2 regions of the Weissella thailandensis genome follow, and region 1 is predicted to be linked to the other one. Evidence: a T-box and tRNA genes for the amino acid it is inferred to sense, from the RefSeq annotation. Region 1 holds a T-box; the other holds one or more tRNA genes.
What was found. The T-box of region 1 lies ahead of thrS (threonine--tRNA ligase). A T-box ahead of a tRNA ligase gene usually reads a tRNA of that ligase, here a tRNA-Thr.
Positions count from the first base shown of each region.

Region 1 (7,659 bases):
ACGACCATGAATCTGATATAATCTGTCAGATTCACAGTCGCTTTTCACAAACCTAATTAATCGATTTTACTGTTTTTCACGCTATTTGACACAGAGCCGATTTAATCTGACACAAGGTTTTATATAGACTTAAGCTATTGCTATTCTCGTTATTTCACAATAATATTTTCACGATTCTTGATTTTAGCAGCTGCTGCGTGATCCACAATCACTGTGACATCTGAATGTGTTTGTAAAGCACTGGCTGGCATATTTTCTGTAACAGGTCCCTCAACCATTGCTGCGACGGCGTCTGCTTTATTCTCACCATAGGCAACTAATAGAATTTTCTTAGACTTTAAGATACTACCAATTCCCATTGAAATAGCTCGGCGAGGCACATCATCTTCATTGGCAAAAAAACGTGCATTGGCTGCAATTGTTGATGGTGTTAAGTCGACAGCATGTGTTTGACTATCAAATGACGTTCCTGGTTCATTAAACCCAATATGCCCGTTTTGACCTAATCCCAATAATTGCAAATCAATGGGGTGGTTAGCGATGACTTTATCATAACGCACAGTTTCCGCCGCAATATCATCAGCTAACCCATTAGGAACATAACTTTCTTTAAATGGCTTCGCATTGAATAGATTTTGATTCATAAAGTAACGATAGCTCTGGTCATGTGTCCCTGCTAGTCCTTGATATTCATCTAAATTAATTGAAATTTTGTCTGAAAAATCAACATCGCTAGCTGTTAATGCTTGATAAATTGAAATGGGTGATGAACCGGTTGCTAACCCAAACACTTGTGCTTTATCTGCTAATGCTTGTTTGAAAATATCAAACCCAGCTTGACCACCTGCTTGTTGATCTTTTACTTCAATAATTTTCATGATTACACTCCATCTATAACGTTTTGGTATAGACCAATAATATACCATTCACAATAAAATTGCAATCAAAACGATTCATCACTATTCCTCAACACACGCATAATAAAAAAGCTGAGACAAAATAAACTGTCCCAACTTCATTATATTTAAAATTTATTCATGATGAATAATAGGTCTATTCACCCTTAACGGCTTTTTCAAGCGTATCCAATGCGCGTGAATGGTTAGCAATATCTGCAAGTAAGTCTTTCTCAAATTGATCAACAGACTTAACATTAGTATCACGTGAACCGAATCGACGAATCGTAACCGTATCATTTGAAACTTCCTCATCACCAATAACTAGCGTATATGGAATCTTCAATGATTGTGCGTTACGAATCAAGTAACCTAACTTCTCATTGCGGCCATCATATTCAGCACGAATACCTTGCTTAACCAAACGGTCCGTCAATTGTTGTGCGAACTCACCATGGGCCTCACGGTTAACTGGGATAATACGTACTTGATGAGGAGCTAACCATGTTGGGAAGGCTCCCTTATACATCTCAGTTAGGTAGGCAGTAAAGCGCTCCATCGTTGAAATAATACCACGGTGGATCATAACTGGACGGTGTAACTCACCATCTGAACCAACATAAGTCACATCAAAACGCTCTGGTAATAGGAAGTCCAGCTGAATGGTTGATAGTGTTTCTTCACCACCCAAGGCTGTCTTGATTTGTACATCCAACTTTGGACCGTAGAATGCCGCTTCACCTTCGGCCTCAAAGTATGCCAAGCCCATGTCATCCATGGCACCCTTCAACATGCGCTGTGCTTTCTCCCACATATCGTCATCATCAAAATACTTCTCAGTATTCTTAGGATCACGGTATGACAAACGGAAACGGTAATCAGTGATATCAAAGTCTTTGTAAACATCGACCATCAACTGCAAAATCTTCTTAAATTCATCCTCAATTTGGTCAAGCATCACAAAAGTGTGACCATCATTCAATGTCATTTCACGGACACGTGACAAACCAGTCAACGCTCCTGACTTTTCATAACGGTGCATCATACCAAGCTCAGCAACACGGAATGGCAAATCACGGTATGAACGTTGTTGGTGCTTGTAGACCATGATATGTGATGGACAGTTCATTGGACGCAATTCCAAGAATTCACCATCGCCCATATCCATTGGTGGGAACATATCATCACGATAATGATCCCAGTGACCAGATTGCTTATATAGGTTTAGATTTGACAAAACTGGCGTATAAACATGTTGATAACCGTCTTGTACTTCACGGTCAACAATATAACGCTCTAATGTACGACGAATGGCAGCACCATTAGGCATCCATACGGCTAAACCTGAACCAACTTCTTGTGAGGTAAAGAATAGGTCTTGATCGGCACCAATCTTACGATGGTCACGTTCTTTAGCTTCAGCACGGCGCTTCATTTCAGCATCCAACTCATCGGCATTCCAAAATGCGGTTCCGTAAATACGCTGTAGCATTGGATTAGATGACTTACCACGCCAGTAAGCACCAGCAACAGATGTCAACTTAAAGTGCTTGATCCAACCTGTTGATGGCACTAAACCACCACGGTCCAACTCAACATGTTCACCTTGAACAGCAATTGAAATGTGCTCATCAGCAGGTAAATCATTAATTAATTCAATTTTATATGGATCATTCTTGAACATATCCAAAGCTTCATCGCGGGTAATCTCGCGAGATACAATTGGTAAGTTCTCTTTAACGATCCGCTTCATCATCTTTTCAATTTCAGGAAATTGTTCAACTGAAATTTGGTTTCCTTCAACCTTATCAGTATCGTAATAGAAACCATTAGAAATAAATGGTCCGACCCCATAATGAATCTGGTCTGGGTAAAGACGATTCAAAGCTTGTGCCAATAAATGTGACACGGAATGACGAAGTAATTGTAGAGCTTCTTCATCATCTTTTGTAATTAATTCAAAATCACCACTCTCTTTGATTGCATCATGCATACCAACATATTCACCGTTTAACTTTCCAGAAACGGCCTTTTTAGCTAATGATGTTGAAATACTTTTTGCAATTTCTAATGGTGTCGTATCAACTGAAAATGTTTTTTCTGCACCATCTGGAAATGTAATTTGTACATCTGCCATAATTATTTCTCCTTAATATCTGTTGTCGATTAAATCACATCGGAATAAAACAAAAAGCGTCCCATTATCAGAATTTATCTGATAACGGGGCGCTTATACACGGTACCACCCGAATTTATAACAGTAAAACTGTTACACTCTCATCCCTTAACGCGGGAAACGTTGCCGTTTATATCACAGCACACTCGGAAATAGTACCGTCTGACCTATGTTACCAACTCACACCACCGTTGGCTCTCTATTAACATAACCTGTCAAACGACATGTTTTCTTCAACGTTTTTATATTCGACTATTATTATACCTGAAAAGTTTAAAAATAAAAGGGTTTTATTTTGCTTGCTCGTCAGCTGTTACAATGAGTTGCTTTGTAAAGGCCTGTAATGCCTTAGTAGCCGTTGCATCAGGACTCAAATTAACCTTCACACCCTCAGCACCTTTAACGGCACCAGTTTTTTCAAATTGTTGTTCAAATTTATCAATGGCAACCGCAAAATCATCACCATAGAAATCGTCACCTGATCCTGATACACCGTAAACGATGCCGCTAAGATCTGTATCAACTAAGTCTTCATAAAAATCCAATGCTTCATCAGGTAATGATCCCTTATCAAAGGTGTATGGTACCACGACAACAATATCTGTATCTGTGCTTGAAATATCCTGAGGATCAACTAATTGGATATCTTCCTTAGTGACTTCAACTGATTCATTTTGAAATGTCTCAACAATCACATCGGCCACATCTTCGTTATTACCCGTAATCGTTGCAAAATAAACTTTTGCTTGCATTTATCTTTCCCCTTACTTATCTATTAAATTAAAATGGATGATTATCGTATTCAACCCATGATTCATGAGAATCTTGAATTCGCTTAAACATTTTTTCCATATCTGTGTTCGTAAATGATACTAAGACCGGTCGACCATGTGGACAATTATAAGGATTTTTAGCCTGTGCCAGTTGCTTCAACAAGCCACGAGCTTCATAATCATTCAATGCCCAATTGGCTTTAATTGATCGTTTACATGACATCATAATGGCTGTTTTTTCACGAAAATCTTTTGTTGTAATATTACCATCACGAAGTAACCAATCAATCATTTCACGGATAGTCGCTTCTTCTTGACCCTTCACCATCCAACCTGGATGTTCACGGACAATTAAAGCATCCTCGCCAAATGATTCCAAATACAAACCGACCTGTTCCAATTGCGTTTCATGTGCCTGTATTTTTAAAATATCTATTTTGGGATAGTTCAATACAATCGGTACTAACAATTTTTGACTTTCCAGGCCGACCTGGCTAATCTCTTCACGATAATATTCATATTTAATTCGCTCTTGGGCAGCATGTTGGTCAACAATATAAAAACCATCTGGTGATTGAGCAAATAAAAAGGTACCATGCATTTGACCAATATATTGCAAATCAGGAAATGGTTTATCCTGCCGCTGGTCGTCAGCCACTTCCGTATCTGACCACGTTAACGTCACATCTTCTGCAGCTACCGGGTTAGCCATTTCCGTAAATGGCTGAACGTCTTGGCTATCCGAATACTTGGCCACAAAATCTTTTACAGATTTTTCTGATAAATCTGCCGATTTTGTGACAATAACTGGCACAACTTCATCATTTTTCGATTGCGTTAGCATTAAATCCGATTGATTAGCTGTTGGTGTTTCTAACACTTCATTGTTCTCATGGTGACTGTCCTGCGGCTGCTGATCAGCATCAGAATGAAAAGTTACTGAAGCTTCCCGTAACTGGGTCATAAATCGATCATTATCATGTTCTGGCTCAACGTGATTCGCTTGTTGGCCTTGCAGGTAATTCTCATAAGCATCCGGTATCAGATTTTCGTTAATAAAACGCTGCACAATCATTTCTTCAATCAAAGCCATTAACTGGGGCTCTTTTGATAGACGAACCTCGTGTTTTTGGGGATGAACATTCACATCAACTAATAGTGGATCCATTTTAATCTGTAAGACAGCAATTGGAAAACGTCCCACCATTAATTTCGATCCATAACCTTTAACAATGGCCTTACTCAAATTATAATTTTTGACAAAACGACCATTGATTAAGATTGAAATATATGAACGATTAGAACGTGTTAACTCTGGTAAAGAAACAAAGCCATTGATTTCAAAATCATTGTCATGCGTGTTAACAGCCAACATTTTACGGGCTTGCTGGACACCGTACACACTGGCAATAACTTGTTGTAAGTTACCATTACCCGCTGTCTGCAATAACTCTTTACCATTATGCACTAAGTGAAAAGCAACATCAGGGTAACTCATTGCTAAGCGGTTGATCACATCAACAATCTGCGATAATTCCGTTGCTTGAGATTTCAAATATTTTAAGCGCGCCGGCGTGTTAAAAAACAAATCTGACACAGTAATGTCTGTTCCTCGGCGTGCATTAGTCCCCGTTTCAGTAATTAGTTTCCCACCCTGATAGTGTACCTGGGCACCTTGTTGCGCATCATCAGTAGCTGTTTGTAACGTCACATCTGCCACAGACGCAATGGATGGCAAAGCCTCACCACGGAATCCTAATGAGTGCACACGAAATAAATCTTGTCGCGAACTAATTTTTGACGTTGCATGTCGTAAAAAAGCCTGAGCCACTTGATTAGTAGGAATACCTTCCCCATTATCAATAACCCGAATCGATTTAACACCTGCTTCTTCAACTAAAATATCAATTTGAGTGGCATGCGCATCCAAAGCGTTCTCTACCAATTCTTTGACAACAGAACCTGGCCGTTCAATTACCTCACCAGCCGCAATTTGATTGGCAAGGAGTTCCGATAATTCATGAATTTCAGCCATACATTCTACCTCACTTATTGTATTGTTTGTTGCCACTCATTTAGTTTCATCAACGCTTCTAATGGTGTCATACCTGCAACATTAGTATTCTTTAATTCCTCAACAACTTGTTTCGTCGCCGGATCGATTGGATCGGGTAAATCAAACAAAGATAATTGTGCATCCGCTTGTGTTTCTGTTACTTGTGCTTGCTCAATTGGTGTGTCGGTTGCTGACGTGTCAGTCGTTGCCATAGTGGTAACAGTATCAGCCAGTTGCGTCGCTTGCATCGGCGCTGTCTTTAATGATACATCTTGCGTTTCCAAATTTGCCAAAATCTTAGCTGCGCGATCAATTAAACTTTCTGGTAACCCGGCCAACTTGGCAACATTGATACCATAACTTTGGTCAGCTGGGCCTGGTAACACTTTATGTGAAAAAATCAATTCGCCGTTTTCTTCGTTTGCCCCAACATGTACATTACGTAGTGCGGTCAATTCATCTGCCAACGCTGTTAATTCATGATAATGGGTCGAGAATAACGTCTTCGCTTGCGTATGTTGATGAACATACTCAATAATTGCTTGCGCTAACGCCATCCCATCATACGTAGCGGTTCCACGTCCTAGTTCGTCAAACAAAATTAATGAATGCTTTGTTGCATTTTGTAGCGCCGTATTGGCCTCAGCCATTTCAACCATAAACGTTGAATTTCCTGAAATCAAATCATCAGCTGCTCCAATACGGGTAAAAATTTGATCAAAAACTGGTAAGGTAGCTTCTTCAGCTGGCACGAACGAACCAATTTGAGCCATGATAACGATCAAAGCTAGTTGCCGCATATAAGTAGACTTACCAGACATATTCGGACCAGTAATCAATAAAATCGTATCACTCGGTTGCATATCAACATCATTAGCCACGTAAGATTGGTGTCCTAACACTTTTTCCACCACCGGATGACGACCTTCTTTTATCGCAATCGTTTGTTCATCAGTCAATGTTGGCCGTACAAAATGATACTTTTCAGCGACAGTAGCTAACGATTGTAAGACATCTAATTGTGCTAAATGAGCTGCTAATCCTTGTATACGCTGAATATTCTCTTTGATAATACCGCGAACTTTAGCAAATAATTGATATTCCAGTTCACTTGACTTTGATTCTGCTTCTAGAATCAATTGTTCACGTTCTTTTAACTCAGGTGTAATAAAGCGTTCAGCATTAACTAACGTTTGTTTACGTGTATATCGTTCCGGATCCAGCTTTGAAATATTGGCTTTAGTGACTTCAATATAATAGCCAAAGACTTTGTTAAAACCAATCTTTAGTGAATTAATACCCGTCGCTTCACGTTCATGTGCTTCTAATTCAGCCAACCAGGTCTTACCGTTTGTCATAATATCTCGGTAGCTATCTAATTGCTCATCATAGCCCGCACGAATGACGCCACCATCAGTCACAGAAATTGGTGGCTCATCTGTAATGGCATCACTGATCAATGTTTCAATGTCAGCCACAGGATCAATTTGCGCATGGAGTTGGCCAAATATTGCGGGATCCAAGTCTCCTAGAATCGCTAATATTTCCGGAACCTGGCGTAATGAATTACGTAATTGCAATAAATCACGACCATTAGCAGTCCCATAAGCAACGCGACCTGCTAGTCGCTCTAAATCATATACGGCTTGTAGTGCTTCTTGTAGCGCTGCACGACCAAAGAAGTCCTTAATTAGTTCACCAATCTTATCATAACGTTGGGTCAATAAGTCAGCATCTAACAATGGTTGTTCCAACCAT
Region 1 covers NZ_CP014332.1:1,552,261-1,559,919, forward strand. The annotation lists gene FOL01_RS07770 (ISL3 family transposase) at 1-21, shown strand, start outside; gene FOL01_RS07775 (glucosamine-6-phosphate deaminase) at 150-878, opposite strand; partial or broken gene thrS (threonine--tRNA ligase) at 1,173-3,033, opposite strand; T-box leader at 3,116-3,318, opposite strand; gene FOL01_RS07785 (flavodoxin) at 3,363-3,824, opposite strand; gene mutL (DNA mismatch repair endonuclease MutL) at 3,853-5,880, opposite strand; gene mutS (DNA mismatch repair protein MutS) at 5,895-7,659, opposite strand, start outside.

Region 2 (7,659 bases), 300 kb from region 1:
GCCGGTGTTGGTAAGACGGTGTTGATTCAAGAGTTGATTCACAACATCGCACAAGGTCACAATGGTATTTCTGTCTTTACTGGTGTGGGTGAGCGAACCCGTGAAGGTAACGACATGTACTATGAAATGCAAGGATCTGGCGTTTTGAAACAAACAGCCATGGTCTATGGTCAAATGAATGAGCCTCCTGGTGCACGTATGCGTGTTGCCTTGACTGGTTTGACGATTGCTGAGCATTTCCGTGATGTTAACGGTCAAGATGTGCTATTGTTCATCGATAATATTTACCGTTTCACACAAGCTGGTTCAGAGGTTTCTGCTTTGCTTGGGCGTATTCCATCAGCCGTTGGTTACCAACCAACTTTGGCTACTGAAATGGGTCAATTACAAGAGCGAATCACTTCAACGAAGAAGGGTTCAGTTACATCAATCCAAGCCGTTTACGTGCCTGCCGATGATTATACTGACCCTGCTCCTGCGACGACATTCGCGCACTTGGATGCGACAACTAACTTGGAGCGTTCATTGACGCAACAAGGAATCTACCCAGCCGTGGATCCGTTGGCTTCAACATCAACTGCCTTGGCCCCAGAAATTGTTGGACAAGAGCATTATGATGTCGCAACTGAAGTACAACATACATTACAACGTTACCGTGAGTTGCAAGACATCATTTCTATCTTAGGAATGGATGAATTGTCAGACGAAGAGAAGACGATTGTTAATCGTGCTCGTCGTATTCAATTCTTCTTGTCACAACCATTCTCAGTTGCTGAGACATTTACGGGATTGCCAGGACAATACGTACCACTTAATGAAACTGTTCGCAGCTTCAAGGAAATTTTGGATGGTAAGTATGACCAATATCCTGAAGATGCCTTCCGTAACGTTGGTGCCGTTGAAATGGTAGCTGAAAAAGCTACTCAGATGGCTAACTAAACAAAGGGGGCGGTGCCATGAGTGAACACACCCTACATGTTAAGGTGGTAACGCCAGATGGTGTGGTGTTTGGACATGAAACTGCATCGTTGGTTGTACTAGATACAATCAATGGTGAAGAAGGAATCATGGCGAACCATGCACCAATTATTACATCGTTGCACATTGGCGAAGTGAAGGTCATTAACGAAGAAGAAAGCTTACAAGAAACCGTTACAATTAGTGGTGGTTTTGCAGAGTTTTCTGAAAATCAATTATCGATCGTTTCTGACAGTGCAGAGCGTACGCAAGACATTGACGTCAAGCGTGCTGAACAAGCTAAGGAACGTGCTGAAAAGCATATAGCTGCCGGTGATACAGATGATGTTGAGCGTGCACAAGCTGCTTTAATGCGTGCGGTTAATCGTATTCATGCAGTTACTGGTAACAAGTAACTAGTTGAACGAATAAACGTTTATCAATAAAATACGTTCGTGTGGGAATTTTCCTGTACGGACGTATTTTTTGTGTAAATGTCGAGTTAATAAAACTAGGTGTGTTAGTCGTCGTAAAATTTGATAAAATAGACTTAATATTGATTAAAGAAAGTAGGACAACAGGATGATCGTACTATCGGGAACTATTGGTGCTGGGAAGACCAGCTTAACAACGATGCTCGCAGAACATTTAGGAAGCGAAGCCTTATACGAATCCGTTGATGACAATCCTATTCTGCCATTGTTTTATGAGGACCCAAAACGTTACGGATTCTTGTTGCAAAATTATTTTTTGAATAAGCGTTTGGATAACATCAAAGATGCACAAGGTAGTCAATTAAACGTGATTGATCGATCTATCTTTGAAGATTTGTTGTTATTCAAGTTAAATGCAGACTTAGATAGAGCAACGCAAACTGAAGTGCAAATTTATGGTGATTTGTTAAATAACATTATGGAGCAAGTCGACTTTTCAGATGAAGCCATTGTCAAAACACCGGATTTGTTGATTTATATTCATGTTAGTTTTGATACGATGCTAGAACGTATTAAAAAGCGTGGACGTGATTATGAACAAATAGCCAATGATCCATCATTGTACGACTATTATAAGAGTTTGAATGAACGCTATGTGGCTTGGTTTGATGCTTATGACCGGTCCCCAAAGTTAAGTATTGATGGTGACCAATATGATTTTGTGGCTGATGAGTCAGCAGCAAAAAAAGTATTAGCATTAATTGACCAAAAAATTAGTGAATTGGGCTTACAGGGTGAATAGGAGAGTAAATGTTATGTTAGATATGAAGCTAATTCGTCATGAGACGGAACAAGTAAAAGAACGTTTAGCAACGCGTGGGGTTGCTCCGGAAGAAGTTGATGCATTGGTAGCCGATGATGCGAAGCGTCGTGAGCTATTAGTCCAAACTGAAGAACTAAAAGCACGTCGTAATACTGTGTCAGATCAAATTGGTCTTAAGAAGCGCCAAAAGGAAGATGCTAGTGACGTGATTGCTGAGATGCAACAAGTTTCAGCTACAATTAAAGAACTGGATGAACAGGTCACAGTGTTAGACAAGCAAATTAAAGATCGTGCCTTGCACTTCCCAAATTTGCCAAATGAGACGATCCCCGTTGGACCAGATGAGGACTCAAACCGTGAAGAGCGCAAGTGGGGTGAAATTCCTAGCTTTGACTTTACACCAAAAGCCCATTTTGAAATTGGTGAAGACTTAGGTATTTTGGATTTTGAACGTGGTGCCAAAGTATCTGGTGCGCGCTTTGTTTATTATGTTGGTCAAGGGGCCCGTTTAGAGCGAGCAGTTTATAACTTTATGCTTGATGAACATCAAAAAGAAGGTTATAAGGAAATGATCACGCCTTACCTTGTTAAAAATGAAGCAATGTATGGTACGGGACAATATCCAAAGTTTATGGATGATGCTTATCGTGTCGGTACTAATGACGATATGACCTTGATTCCTACGGCTGAAGTGCCTTTGACTAACTATTTCCGTGAAGAAGTTATTGACGCTGATAAATTACCTTATAGCGTGACTGCTTTATCACCAGCATTCCGTCAAGAAGCTGGTTCAGCTGGACGTGATACGCGTGGTTTGATTCGTATGCACCAATTCAATAAAGTTGAAATGGTAAAATTCACTAAGCAAGAAGATTCATATCAAGCATTAGAAGATATGACGGTCAATGCAGAAAGCTTGTTGAAAAAGTTGAACTTACCATACCACGTTATTACCCTATCAACAGGAGACATGGGCTTCTCAGCAGCTAAAACATATGATGTGGAAGTTTGGATGCCACAACAAGATATTTATCGTGAGATTTCTTCTGTATCAAATACGGAAGCTTTCCAGGCTCGTCGTGCACGTATTCAATATCGTGATGAAAACGGTAAGCTGCAATTTGCCCACACCTTAAATGGATCTGGTTTGGCCGTTGGTCGTACGGTTGCTGCAATCTTAGAAAACTACCAAAATCAAGATGGTACAGTGACGATTCCAGAAGTTTTGCGCCCATACTTTGGTGCTGATAAGATCGTGTCTGAAGATTCTTTGTAATTAATAACAGTTGAACGTAGAGAGATTGAGACAGAATAAATGTCCCAATCTCTTTTTTAAATGCATTAACAATAATTCTATAAATTATGTAGCATAAACGCGTTATAACAGATTATAACTAAAAAAGAGTTGCAAGAAGTGATAAAACCTAGTATTATATATCAAGTAGTAAGTTGTTGTTAGTCATAGCGCACTAACCACAAAGTGTAAAAGATCTGAAAAAGTGTTGACACTTGTTCATAGATTGGATATACTATAAAAGTTGTCTCGAGTGTTTCACTCGTTAGACGTCTGTTGCGGATGTGGCGGAACTGGCAGACGCGCTGGATTTAGGTTCCAGTGCCCCTAGGGCGTGCAGGTTCGATTCCTGTCATCCGTATATCGATTATCGATACAGAAGCCGACTTAGCTCAGCTGGCAGAGCGCTTCACTAGTAATGAAGAGGTCGCTGGTTCGAATCCAGTAGTCGGCATCCCATGCGAACATAGTTCAGCTGGTAGAACGCTACCTTGCCATGGTAGAGGTCGCGGGTCCGAATCCCGTTGTTCGCTTTCTTCCAATTTGGGAAGTTTTAAATAATATGCACCTATAGCGCAACTGGATAGAGTGTCTGACTACGAATCAGAAGGTTGAAGGTTCGAATCCTTCTAGGTGCATCAATTAAAGAGGTTGAGACAAGACTTGTCTCAACCTCTTTTTATGCCAAATTCACATTTTTTAAAAAAGATGTGAATGTTTAGTGGCATTGACTTGCAATGCGTTTTATAATTATGTCAATATTGGTCAAGGGGGTGAAGGACATGGCTGATTCAAATATGTCGGATAATATTGAGGCATACTTGAAACAAATTTTACAGCAGGCGAATGAAGTTGAAATTCGTCGGGCTGAAATTGCCCGCCGCTTTAACGTCGTGCCATCACAGATTAATTATGTTATTAAAACACGATTTGGTGCTGAAAATGGTTATTTGGTAGAATCAAAGCGTGGCGGTGGTGGCTATATTCGTATTGTAAAAATGGCATTACGAACAGAGCCTGATCTCATTGACGAAATGAGACAGAGTCTCCCTGAGATTGTTAGCTTTAGAACAGCAACAGCCGTGATATCTAGCTTGTATCGAGAAAAGATTTTGACGCAACGTGAAGGTGAGCTCCTTTTAACAATGTTATCGAAGGAAGCGTTAGCCGTTGGTGACGTAGCGATACAAGATCAACTACGAGCAAGATTATTACAGCAATTATTGAACCGTTTACGGTTTGAAAGTGAGCGTGATTAATATGGATAATCAATATACACCGAGTGCAAAAAACGTTTTAGTCGTTGCACAGGAACAAGCAAAATATTTTAAACATCAAGCCGTTGGTACTGAGCATTTGTTACTTGCTTTAGCAATCGAAAAAGAAGGTATTGCTAGCAAGGTTATGCAACAATTCAATGTGGTTGATGATGACATTAAAAGTCAAATTGAACAATTTACGGGTTATGGTACATTATCTCGTGCTGAAAAAGAATCTTATTTACCTTATTCACCAAAGGCAGCTGAGATACTACGTCTAGCAAACGAGAGTGCTGTAAAATTGCATCAAGAGCGTACAGGAACTGAGCATTTGCTATTGGCCTTATTATCGGATGAAACGATTTTTTCATCGCGTATTTTGATCAATTTAGGGGTGAACCCACAAGAAATGCGCCGAGCTATTTTACGTAAACTAGGTGTTAGTGAAGCGCCTAAGCGACGTGACCCTCGTCGTAAGCGTAGCAACCAAGCTCAGCAAACTGAAGGAACACCAACTTTGGATGCCTTAGCACGTGACTTGACCCAATTAGCGCGTGATAAGAAAATGGATCCAGTTGTTGGCCGTGAGACCGAAGTTAAGCGGGTCATCCAAATTCTGTCACGCCGTACAAAAAACAACCCAGTTTTGATTGGTGAGCCAGGTGTTGGTAAAACAGCGATTGCTGAAGGACTGGCACAAAAAATTATTGCTGGTGATGTACCATCAGATATGACACAAAAGCGCTTGATGATGCTGGATATGGGATCATTGGTCGCGGGTACAAAATACCGTGGTGAATTTGAAGATCGTTTGAAAAAGGTGATTGATGAAATTCAGCACGATGGCCAAGTTATCTTGTTTATTGATGAGTTACATACGCTGATTGGAGCAGGTGGTGCGGAAGGTGCCATTGATGCATCGAATATTTTGAAACCAGCTTTGGCTCGTGGTGAATTGCAAACGATTGGTGCAACAACACTAAATGAGTATCAAAAATATATCGAAACAGATGCAGCCCTTGAGCGTCGTTTTGCCCAGGTTGGCGTTAATGAACCAACGCAGGCCGATGCTATCGTAATTCTAAAGGGATTAAAGGATCGTTACGAAAAGCATCATCAAGTAGCTATTCCTGATGAAACGATTATTGAAGCGGTTAAACTTTCAGAGCGGTATGTCACGGAACGCTACCTACCTGATAAGGCCATTGATATTATGGATGAAGCAGCAGCTAAGGTACGAATTGACCGAGTTGGTCATGAAACACCATTAGCAAAACAGCAAGAGAAGTTAGCGACGTTGCGTCAAGAAAAAGATGCGGCCATTGAACGCTTAGACTTTGAGTTAGCTGCAGAATTGCGTAAGAAAGAGATGAGTCAAAAGCGACGTATTGATAAACAACTAGATGCACAGGCTGATAGTGATGGTGATACTCAAGCAAAGTATGACTTGGTACTTTCGTTGCATGATATTGCCGAGGTCGTTTCTGAGCAAACTGGTGTGCCAGTAACACAAATGGAAAAGTCTGAAAAAGATCGCTTGATCAATTTGGAAAAGGTGCTGCATGATCGCGTTGTTGGCCAAGATGAAGCAGTTTCAGCCATCGCACGTTCAATTCGCCGGGCGCGTTCAGGCTTGAAAGATCCTAAACGACCAATTGGTACCTTCTTGTTCTTAGGACCGACCGGAACTGGTAAAACTGAATTAGCGAAGGCTTTAGCTGAAGCAATGTTTGGCTCAGAAGATAATATGATTCGTGTTGATATGTCAGAATACCGTGAAGCTTATTCAGCTAGCCGTTTGGTTGGATCAGCACCTGGCTACGTTGGTTATGAGGAAGGTGGCCAGCTAACTGAAAAAGTTCGTCGTCAACCATACTCAGTCGTATTGCTTGATGAGGCCGAAAAAGCACATCCAGATATCTACAATTTGATGCTGCAGGTCTTTGACGATGGTTTCTTAACGGACTCTAAGGGTCGTAAGGTCGACTTTAGGAATACGATTATTATCATGACGTCAAATCTTGGTGCAACTCGTCTACGTGATGAAAAGTCAGTTGGATTCGGCGCTGTTGATAAGATGTCTGACTATAATGCAATGCGTGATACGATTATGCAGACAGTTAAGGAAACTTTCCGCCCTGAGTTTATCAACCGTTTGGATGAAGTTGTGGTCTTCCATTCATTGAATAAGGATGAACTTCACCAAATTGTTAAGTTGATGTCAAAGTCAGTTCTGCAACGTATTGGTGAACAAGGATTCAAGGTTAAAATTACGCCAGCGGCAATTGATGTGATTGCCAAAGCTGGCTTTGATCCAGAATATGGTGCGCGTCCAATTAGACGAGCATTGCAGTCGAAGATTGAAGATGCATTATCTGAAGAATTGTTAACTGGTAAGGTTACGGTTAACGATCAAGTGACGATTGGTGCTAAGAGTGGTGAGATCAATATCACGGTAAAACAACCCAAAAAAGACGTTGAAACCGTCACTGGATAAATAATTAAAAAGTAAGCGTTGACAAGATTTGTTTTTCTTGCTAATGCTTACTTTTTCTTGTATACTTATCATTAGTTTAATTGTGTATAAGACAACGGCTGATAGGAAATATTGTCCCTGGAAGCCTGCATATTAACGACAAGAGCGTTTTCAGGTATGGGGATGCTGTTGTCTTTTTTGCACTTAAAAACCAGTAAAAATCAGAAATTGTTAACAAACTGTAATATAACTGGGTGCACAGTTGGCCAATTCAAAGCGAGGTGGAAAACTTGGTAGGAACGCTTGTAAAGTATGGTAAACACCGTGTTCGTCGTAGTTATGCACGAATCAAGGAAGTTCTTGATTTGCCTAACTTGATCGAAATTCAAACGGACTCATACAACTGGTTCTTGGAT
Region 2 covers NZ_CP014332.1:1,848,431-1,856,089, reverse strand. The annotation lists gene atpD (F0F1 ATP synthase subunit beta) at 1-939, shown strand, start outside; gene FOL01_RS09250 (F0F1 ATP synthase subunit epsilon) at 957-1,373, shown strand; gene FOL01_RS09245 (deoxynucleoside kinase) at 1,540-2,193, shown strand; gene serS (serine--tRNA ligase) at 2,207-3,490, shown strand; tRNA gene FOL01_RS09235 (tRNA-Leu) at 3,787-3,869, shown strand; tRNA gene FOL01_RS09230 (tRNA-Thr) at 3,890-3,962, shown strand; tRNA gene FOL01_RS09225 (tRNA-Gly) at 3,969-4,041, shown strand; tRNA gene FOL01_RS09220 (tRNA-Arg) at 4,073-4,146, shown strand; gene FOL01_RS09215 (CtsR family transcriptional regulator) at 4,291-4,767, shown strand; gene FOL01_RS09210 (ATP-dependent Clp protease ATP-binding subunit) at 4,769-7,264, shown strand; gene rpoB (DNA-directed RNA polymerase subunit beta) at 7,534-7,659, shown strand, end outside.
Region 2: it has a tRNA-Thr gene. The T-box ahead of thrS (threonine--tRNA ligase) is inferred to sense a tRNA for this amino acid. The anticodon was not compared.